2 regions of the Hoeflea sp. EC-HK425 genome follow, and region 1 is predicted to be linked to the other one. Evidence: riboswitches for the same ligand, from Rfam matches in the RefSeq annotation. Region 1 holds a riboswitch; the other holds the start of a gene.
The links. Region 1 has a riboswitch for S-adenosylmethionine ahead of SPHINGO391_RS18815 (O-succinylhomoserine sulfhydrylase). Riboswitches for the same ligand answer to the same signal wherever they lie in the genome.
Positions count from the first base shown of each region.

Region 2: it holds a riboswitch for S-adenosylmethionine, as region 1 does, so the genes downstream of both, metA (homoserine O-succinyltransferase) here and SPHINGO391_RS18815 (O-succinylhomoserine sulfhydrylase) in region 1, are expected to answer to the same signal.

Region 1 is NZ_LR701572.1:3,335,535-3,339,916, forward strand. Features, by position in the region: gene SPHINGO391_RS18805 (ion transporter) at 1-598, shown strand, start outside; gene SPHINGO391_RS18810 (2'-deoxycytidine 5'-triphosphate deaminase) at 629-1,717, opposite strand; SAM riboswitch at 1,798-1,876, shown strand; gene SPHINGO391_RS18815 (O-succinylhomoserine sulfhydrylase) at 1,923-3,107, shown strand; gene SPHINGO391_RS18820 (CDP-alcohol phosphatidyltransferase family protein) at 3,096-3,719, opposite strand; gene apaG (Co2+/Mg2+ efflux protein ApaG) at 3,900-4,292, shown strand; gene SPHINGO391_RS18830 (TrkH family potassium uptake protein) at 4,289-4,382, shown strand, end outside.
Region 2 is NZ_LR701572.1:4,564,919-4,569,300, reverse strand. Features, by position in the region: gene SPHINGO391_RS24450 (VWA domain-containing protein) at 1-689, opposite strand, end outside; gene SPHINGO391_RS24445 (hypothetical protein) at 748-1,251, opposite strand; gene SPHINGO391_RS24440 (GNAT family N-acetyltransferase) at 1,392-1,856, opposite strand; gene metA (homoserine O-succinyltransferase) at 1,853-2,800, opposite strand; SAM riboswitch at 2,859-2,936, opposite strand; gene SPHINGO391_RS24430 (GGDEF domain-containing protein) at 2,993-4,174, opposite strand; gene SPHINGO391_RS24425 (MoxR family ATPase) at 4,251-4,382, opposite strand, start outside.

The DNA of each region.
Region 1 (4,382 bases):
CTTCTTCCGCGACCCCTGGCGGATCTTCGACCTCCTGGTGGTCGGGGTGGCGCTGATCCCTGCGACCGGCAACCTTTCGGTGCTTCGCGCGCTTCGCATCCTGCGCGTACTGAGGATCATCAGCATGGTGCCGTCGCTCAAGCGGGTTGTGGGCGGACTGGTCAGCGCGTTGCCGGGCATGGGATCGATCATGCTGCTCTTGACGCTGGTGTTCTACGTGTTCTCGGTGATGGCGACGAAACTCTACGGCGACACGTTTCCGGACTGGTTCGGCTCGATTCCGGCTTCAGCCTATTCACTGTTTCAGGTGATGACGCTGGAAAGCTGGTCGATGGGGATTGTCCGTCCGGTGATGGAAGTGCATCCGATGGCCTGGACGTTCTTCATACCGTTCATCGCCTGCACCACGTTCACGGTACTCAACCTGTTCATCGGCATCATCGTGTCCGCCATGCAGGAGGAGCACGAAGCCGAGGCGACCGCAGACCGGGAAGCCATGGCATCCGACCAGAGCGCCATGCTGGAAGAACTCAAGGCAATCCGGAAAGAGCTTGCCGAGATGCGCGCCGCACAGGCTGGCGGCCAAGGGATAAGCTGACGGCTGGCCAGAAGCTGCCCTCACCGGAACTCAGCTGCGAAAATGTTTCGACAGTTTGAGGCCTTGAGCCTGGTAGTTCGATCCGGCCCCGGTGCCGTACAGAGCCGCGGGCCTCTCCAGCATCCGCTCGTAGATCAGCCGGCCGACGATCTGGCCATGCTCAAGAATGAAAGGGACCTCGTGGCTGCGTACTTCGAGTACGGCACGGCTTCCTGCACCACCGGCCTCGCTGTGTCCGAACCCCGGATCGAAGAAACCGGCATAATGAACCCGGAACTCGCCGACCAGCGGATCGAACGGTGTCATCTCGGCGGCATAGAGCGGAGGAACGTGTACGGATTCACGGCTGACCAGAATGTAGAATTCATCCGGATCGAGGATCAGGTCGGCGGAACCGCGATTGTACAAGGGCTCCCAGAAATCGAAGACCTCCTGGGCGCCGCGCTTGTCGACATCGATAACCGCGGTGTGGTGCTTGCCGCGATAGCCGATCAGGCCATCCTCGCCCTGCCCCATCAGATCGATCGACAGTGCGATGCCGCCGCCCGAGACATTCGGCGTTTCGGAGGCAACCAGAGTTTCGGAGCGGTGAAGAGCCGAAAGTTCATCCTCGTCCAGCACCGCGTGCCCCTGTCGAAAACGGATCTGCGACAGGCGCGAGCCGCTACGGGCGACAATCGGGAAGGTGCGCGGGCTGACCTCAAGCCACAGCGGGCCAGTGTAGCCGGGAGCGATCTTGTCGAACTCCTGGCCGTGATCGGTCATCACCCGGGTGAAAATATCGAGACGCCCGGTCGAGCTTTTCGGATTGGCGGAGGCGGATATCTCCTGCGGCAGGTCCAGGCTTTCAAGCAACGGCACGATATAGACGCAGCCGGTCTCAAGCACAGCGCCTGCGGTCAGGTCGATCTCGTGCATGCTGAGACGGGCGAGCTTGTCCTCGACCCTTGCCGAGGGGCCTGGCAAAAAGCTGGCGCGAACCCGGTAGGCGCGGGCGCCGAGCCTCAGGTCAAGGCTGGCAGGCTGGATCTGGTCGGCATCGAGCGGTCGACCGGAGGCAAGCTTGCCGGCATCAAAGAGCGCCTTGATTGCGCGATCTGAGAGAATGCCCGCTGCCACGGTCCGTGCGCTCCGTTTTCCAAGATGTCTTGATGGCAAGGGGAAGCGATTGACGCAAGCGCGGGAAGCCCCTAAAAGCGAGGTTATCCCGTGGTGATTTGGCCGACCGGCTTGCAGCCACGTAAAACAAGTCGCTAAAAAGGTCGGGTTGAAAAACCGGCTCGCGACTTCGCAAGCCGGTTTTTTTGTGTGTTGGACAAAGATCATGACAAGCAACCGACAATTCCGCCCCGCCACCCAGCTCGTGCATGGCGGCACCAGCCGCTCCGGGTTTGGAGAAACATCCGAAGCAATCTTCCTGACGCAGGGCTTTGTCTATGACAGCGCCGAGGCAGCGGAAGCCCGCTTCAAGGGCGAGGATCCCGGTTTCGTCTATTCACGCTACGCAAACCCGACCAACGACATGTTCGAAAAGCGCATGTGCCTGATGGAGGGCGCAGAGGACGCACGGGCAACGGCGTCTGGAATGGCGGCAATTTCGGCGGCGCTGTTGTGCCAGCTGAGGGCCGGAGACCATGTGGTTTCCGCGCGCGCCCTGTTCGGTTCCTGCCGCTGGGTGGTGGAAACATTGCTGCCCAGATACGGCATCGAGTCCACCCTCGTCGACGGACGTGACCTTGCCAATTTCGAAACCGCGATCCGGCCCAACACCAAGGTGTTCTTTCTTGAAAGCCCGACCAATCCGACACTGGAAGTGGTCGACATTGCAGGCGTCGCCAAGCTCGCCAACCAGATCGGCGCCAAGCTGGTGGTCGACAATGTGTTTGCAACACCGCTGATGCAGAAACCGCTCGAACTGGGCGCGCATGTGGTGGCCTATTCCGCAACCAAGCATATCGACGGCCAGGGGCGCTGTCTGGGCGGCGTTGTGCTGTCGGACAAGGACTGGATTGACGAGCATCTTCACGACTATTTCCGTCACACCGGCCCGTCGCTGTCGCCGTTCAACGCCTGGACCCTGCTCAAGGGGCTTGAAACCCTGCCTCTGAGAGTGCGGCAGCAGACAGAGAACGCGGCACGGGTGGCCGATTTCCTGGCAGACCATCCGGCGATCGCGCGAGTGATCTATCCCGGTCGCGCCGACCATCCGCAGGCCGAGATCTGTGCCCGGCAGATGAAGGGCGGGTCAACACTGGTGGCGCTCGAGCTGAAGGGCGGCAAAGAGGCGGCATTCTCGATGCAGAACCGGCTCGAGGTGGTGAAGCTGTCCAACAATCTCGGCGACACCAAGAGCCTGATCACGCATCCGGCGACGACGACGCACAAGAACCTCTCGGAAGAGGCCCGCGACGAGCTGGGAATTGGCCCCGGGGTGCTGAGACTGTCGGCCGGGATCGAGGATGCCCAAGACCTGATCGAGGACTTCGATCGCGCGCTCTCAGGCCTTTGAGGCCGGGTCGGGAAACTCGGCGCGTGCCTGCATGATCCGCGACAGCGCTGTGTAGAGGCAGATTGCCGCAAAGACCCAGGCCACCGGCGCAAACCAGGCCGGCCAGAGGCAGAAGACTGCAAACACGATATAGGTCTCGCTGGCTTCGGCGAGACCGGTGGTGAAGTAGATCGATTTGACGCCCCGTGCCTCGGTGCTGAGCCCGCGTTTTTCCGCAACGATCGCATAGGCAAGAAAGCTGGCGCCGTTAACGTAAAACGAGAAGATCAGCGCCGCACCGGCCAGTGCGTTCGCGCCGGGATCGAGGACGACAAAAGCCAGGGGAACGGCTCCGTAGAAAACGAAATCCAGCGTGATGTCGAGATAGCCGCCGAAATCGGTCGTCCGGGAGGCGCGCGCCACCGATCCGTCCAGGCCGTCACACATCCGGCTGACAATGATCAGCGCCAGCGCGGCAATCATGTAATCCAGAGCGATCAATACCGCTGCGGCAAGGCCGATGACGCACGCGAAAATCGTCACGTGGTCGGCTTTCACACCACGCTGCGCCAGCCACACGCCTGCCCGGTCGAGGCCGGGTTGGATGATCTTGCGTGCGCTTCCGTCCATCATGAGTTGATCTCCCCGTTCGGCTCCGAGTGATAGCGCTGCGGCTGCGGCCCGTCACCTGCCGCGTCCGCACCGCTTCATCACAATCAAGTCAACGCAAAGCGTGAAACCAGCCGGTTTGTGGGCATCTGCATGCTTGACGCAAGCACCTCTGTGTAGAATGAGTGTCGCAAGGAGTGGCATATGTACCGTGCGCTAACACGCGAAATCGAAGTAACGGTGGAACCCTATTATCTCGAGGACCAGTCGGACCCCGAGGACGGACGCTATGTCTGGGGCTACCGTATTGTCATCATCAATCACTCCGACCAGATCGTGCAACTGCAAAGCCGCTACTGGAAGATCACCGACGAGAACGGCATTGTCGACGAGGTGCGCGGCCCCGGCGTTGTGGGCGAGCAACCGGTTCTCGGCCCCGGTGACACCTATGAGTATTCGTCGGGCTGTCCACTGGACACGCCATCGGGTGTCATGGTCGGCACCTACCAGATGCAATCGGCTGCGGGCGAGCTGTTCGACGTCGAGATCCCGGCCTTCTCGCTGGACCTGCCGGGAATGGCAAGAACGCTGAATTGACCGCTTTTTCCGAATTCCGCCCAGTCATGCTGGTGACCGGCCTGCTGGTGGCGACACTGGGCGTGGCCATGCTGCTGCCCGCTCTTGTCG
Region 2 (4,382 bases), 1.2 Mb from region 1:
CGCTCCGGCCGGGTCTTGACGTCAAGCCAGCCATGTTCCGCCGTCGACTGGATGGTGCCCGGAAGATCGAACTCTTCCGCCGCACCTTCGCGCACCCAGCGCCTGAGCCGCCTCAGCGCCACCTTGATGTTGCGTGTGCCGAGCTCGACCTTGTCATCAAGGTTCCTGAATTCCCGCTTGTCCCAGACCTTCACCGCCCGCCGATGACGGCTTTCGTCCTGGCCGATCCGCACGCCCTCGGGATTGTAGCCATAGGCCCCGAAAGGCGACGTGCCGGCGGTACCGATCCATTTCGACCCGCCCTGGTGCCGCTTCTGCTGCTCCTCGAGCCGTTGCTTGAGGGTTTCCATCAGCTTGTCGAAACCGCCAAGGCTCTCGATCAGCTTCTTCTCGTCTTCGCTCAGATGCTTCTCCGCCATCCGCCGGAGCCATTCCTCGGGCAGGTTGCGGGCATCGACGCCGGTTTCGCCGCCGATTGCCTCGACACCGCGGAAATAGTGCGAGAACACCTGGTCGAACCGGTCAATATGGCGCTCGTCCTTCACCAGCGCCGCCCGCGCCAGGTAATAGAAACCCTCGACATCATAGCGCGACAGCCCGGCCTCAAGCCCTTCCATCAGGGTGAGATATTCGCGCAGCGAGACCGGGACTTTAGCGGCTTTGAGCTCTAGGAAAAACGGAAGAAACATGGGCGCGACCATAGCCGCAATGCCAAGCCCTTGCCAACCGGTTTAGTGCCGATCGTCTTCAGCCGCCCTTGAGTTCCGGATTGGGAAAATAGCCTGGCCCGATGGTCAGCGGCTTGTCGGGAACGACGGTGTCGTCGATCTGGCTGGTGAAATTCTTCTCCCCGGACCAGATCAGCCGGCTGCGGGTGTGGTCGTAAAGCCGGAGCGCGACATGATAGGGCTTGCCAGCCTTGACGCCGCGCACCTGTGGAGAATGAACGCCGTAACGGACGCTGCGCGCGTGCAGCCTGGTCTCGACGGCGAGCGGCGGTCCGCCCGCCGGGTCCTCGAACTCGGCAATCAGCCAGGTCCCGACCGGTAGCGGTTTGAGCACATTGGCGACAAACCCGTAATAAACCTGCGCTTCGCGGTAGTTGTAGACAAAGCCGCCGCCGGCAATTTCCAGATACGGCTTTTCCGCCGGGTCCTCGCGCGTTGCCCATCCAGCCGCCAGCAGCAGGCAGGCGAGGCCAACGATTGCTGCGATGACTTTCTCGAATGTCCTGTCTTCCCGCACGGCCATGTCCGCCACGCCCCGATCGCTTCGCCGGTATGGGTCTGATCAGCGATCATGTTCTCACATTTCACGGAACGGATCCAGCTTGAGGCTGATCCGGCGGCTTTATCCGGAATCGCAATCCGCCACTTCGTTCCCGGTGAGGTCTACCGGCTGTACTTGATGAACGGCGTCAGCGTGGCGATGCGGTCATAGAGCTTTCGCGCGGTGGCGTTGAATTCCTGCGTCATCCAGTAGACGCTCGGGCAGCCATCGGCGTCGGCCTGCGCGTAGACCGCCTCGATCAGCGCCCGGCCAAGACCGGTACCGCGCACGTCCGGCGCGGCATACAGGTCCTGGAGATAGCAGACCGGCTCCACCTTCCAGCCGTGGCGGTGGTACATGTAGTGCACCAGCCCGGCAGGCTTGCCGTCCACCAGCGCCAGCATCCCGCGCGGCTCGTAGAACGAGGCCTCACCTGCGGCGTGGGGACCGGCGATGCGGGCCAGCGTGGTCCGGTAGACCTCCTCCGGCACACTTGATTCGTAGAATTCCAGATAAAGTGTCCACAACCGCCGCCATTCGGGCTCGTCAGCAAGCGTTATCGGCCGTATTTCAACACTCCCGCTCATGCATTCACTCCCTCTTTTCCGGCCGGCAAACGGTCTTCCCCGATCTCCTGGATGTCGAAGGGCGTGGTTTGGTAGACCTGGTTGATCCAGTTTCCGAACAGCAGGAAGGCATGGCTGCGCCAGCGGTTTTGCGGCTTGTTGTCCGGGTTGTCATCCGGAAAATAGTTTGCCGGCGGCTTGATCGGTGTCCCCGACTTCACGTCGCGGAAATATTCCTCGGCCAGCGTGCCGGAATCATATTCGATATGATTGAAGATGTAGAGCCGGTTGGCGAAAGCCTCGTGCAACAGGCACAGGCCCGTCTGCTGGCTTTCCATCAGGATCTCGAAATCCGGCGTAAGGTCCTCGCGGCGGACCTCCGTCCAGCGAGACACCGAAACCTGGAAATCGTCCGAAAATCCCGTGAGATAGGGAGAGGCAGGGTTGAGGTTGCGGTGCCGGTAGACGCCAAAGGCCTTCTCCTGTAGCGCCCGCTTCGGCACCTTGTGGAAGTGCCAGGCCGCAGCCATCGCCCCCCAGCAGACAAAAAAGCTCGAATGAACATGGGTGGTCGTCCAGTCGAGGATCTGCTCCATCTCCTGCCAATAGGTCACATCCTCGAACGGCAGCGTCTCGATCGGCGCGCCGGTGATGATGAAGCCATCGAACTTGCGGTGCTTTATCTCGTCCCAGGTGTGGTAGAAATTGATCAGGTGATCTTCCGAAGTGTTCTTGGCCACATGCGAGCCGATCCGCACCAGCGTCAGTTCGACCTGCAGCGGTGACGCCCCGATCAGCCGCGCGATCTGCGTTTCAGTGGCGATCTTGTTCGGCATCAGGTTCAACAGCCCGATATGAAGCGGACGGATATCCTGCCGCACGGCAACGGATTCATCCATGATTTGCACGCCTTCGCGCACAAGCGCATCGCGGGCGGGAAGACCATCGGGAATACGGATCGGCATGACGCTGTAAGCTCCAACAAAAAACCGGCCGCGAATGTCAACGCTACCGGTCCGGTGGGAACGCGCCCCGTCGGCCATTTAGCGAGTTGTTTAACGTGGCTGCAAGCCGGCCGGCCAAATCACCACGAAACGCAATCTAGTAAGGCTTGCAGGCAAGGTCAATCGCACGGCGATGACAAGCCGCAACGCTGATCAGACAAACCGGGCCTGTTGGGTTGCCGTTGCTGGCGAACCGGCGCGCCGCACCAGATTGCGGCCATCACTCTTGGCCTGGTACACGGCCGCGTCTACCTCTGCCAAGGCTCTCGGCAGATCGTCGCCGGGAGCAAGCTCGCAGTAGCCGAAACTCGCCGTCAGTCGAAGGCTTCCGGTGCTGGTGGCAATATGCAGCCGCTCGACCGCGCTGCGCAGGTGTATGGCCTGAAGCCGGATCGCCTCGTCATCGAGACCGGCAACCAGGATGCAGAATTCCTCGCCGCCAAGCCTGGCACAAAGGGCTGATTGTGGCGTCTCCCTTTCCAACAGCCGGGCAAACGCCTTGAGCGTACGATCTCCGACTTCATGACCGTAGCGATCATTGACGCGCTTGAAGTGATCTATATCGCAGATGATCAGGCCCGTTGGCAACGGCGCGGAGGCCGCCCTGAGTGCCTGCACCCTGGCTTCGAAGGCACGACGGTTGAGCAACCCGGTCAGCGGGTCTGTTTCCGCAAGCCGGCGCAAATGCTGCACCAGCGTCACCGAGTAACGGGCAAACAGCGCAAGCCCGATCATGATCGCGAAGATGGCATTCTCTGTCTGCATCGACGAAGCAAGTTGCGAACTCTTGAAGGCGCTGTGTGTTGTCAAATCGACGTCTGAGATCTCCACCCTGACAACCCTGCTCGCGGACAACCCCGCCTGGATCAGGAACACCGATGCCAGCACCAGATCGACCCGGTGGCTTCTCGCGCGCCAGACCAGCAGACAGCACATCAGATAGACAAAGCTCGCGAACCCGCTGACGGCAATCACCCGCACCCAGAACAACGGCCCCTGGTGGTTTGCGTAGAGTGCCGCGCCGGCAGTCAGCAACACCGCCAGGACATAGGGCGGCCATGGCACATCTTTGCCGAACAGCGAGGCCACCCCCCACAACAACAGGAAATGGCCGGCAAAAAGCGATCCCAGGATGAGCGCCTGGTAGGCTGGCTGACGGTCAGTATCGACCAGCATGACCCCAATAAAGCCGACCACCGACAAGAGATAGGCACCGGACAGGCGCAACGCAGCCTGCTGCTTGCGGTCATGCAGATAAAGCAGCAGGAATGCACCACCGCCGGACAGGAAGATTGCAGGTCCAAGCCATTCATATGACAGGGTGGCATACGGCAAGTTGATCGGCCTTTCGCGAGTGTCCGGAGCCACCCAAGCTAACAGCCAAACCTAGCCAATTAATTACCGGCAAGAACTAATTGCCGCGCTGCCTTGCCAAAAATGCCAGCCGCTCAAAAAGATGGACATCCTGCTCGTTCTTCAAGAGCGCGCCGTGCAGTTTCGGCAACGCGTTCTTGGCGTCCCCACGCAGGGCTTCCGGTGCCAC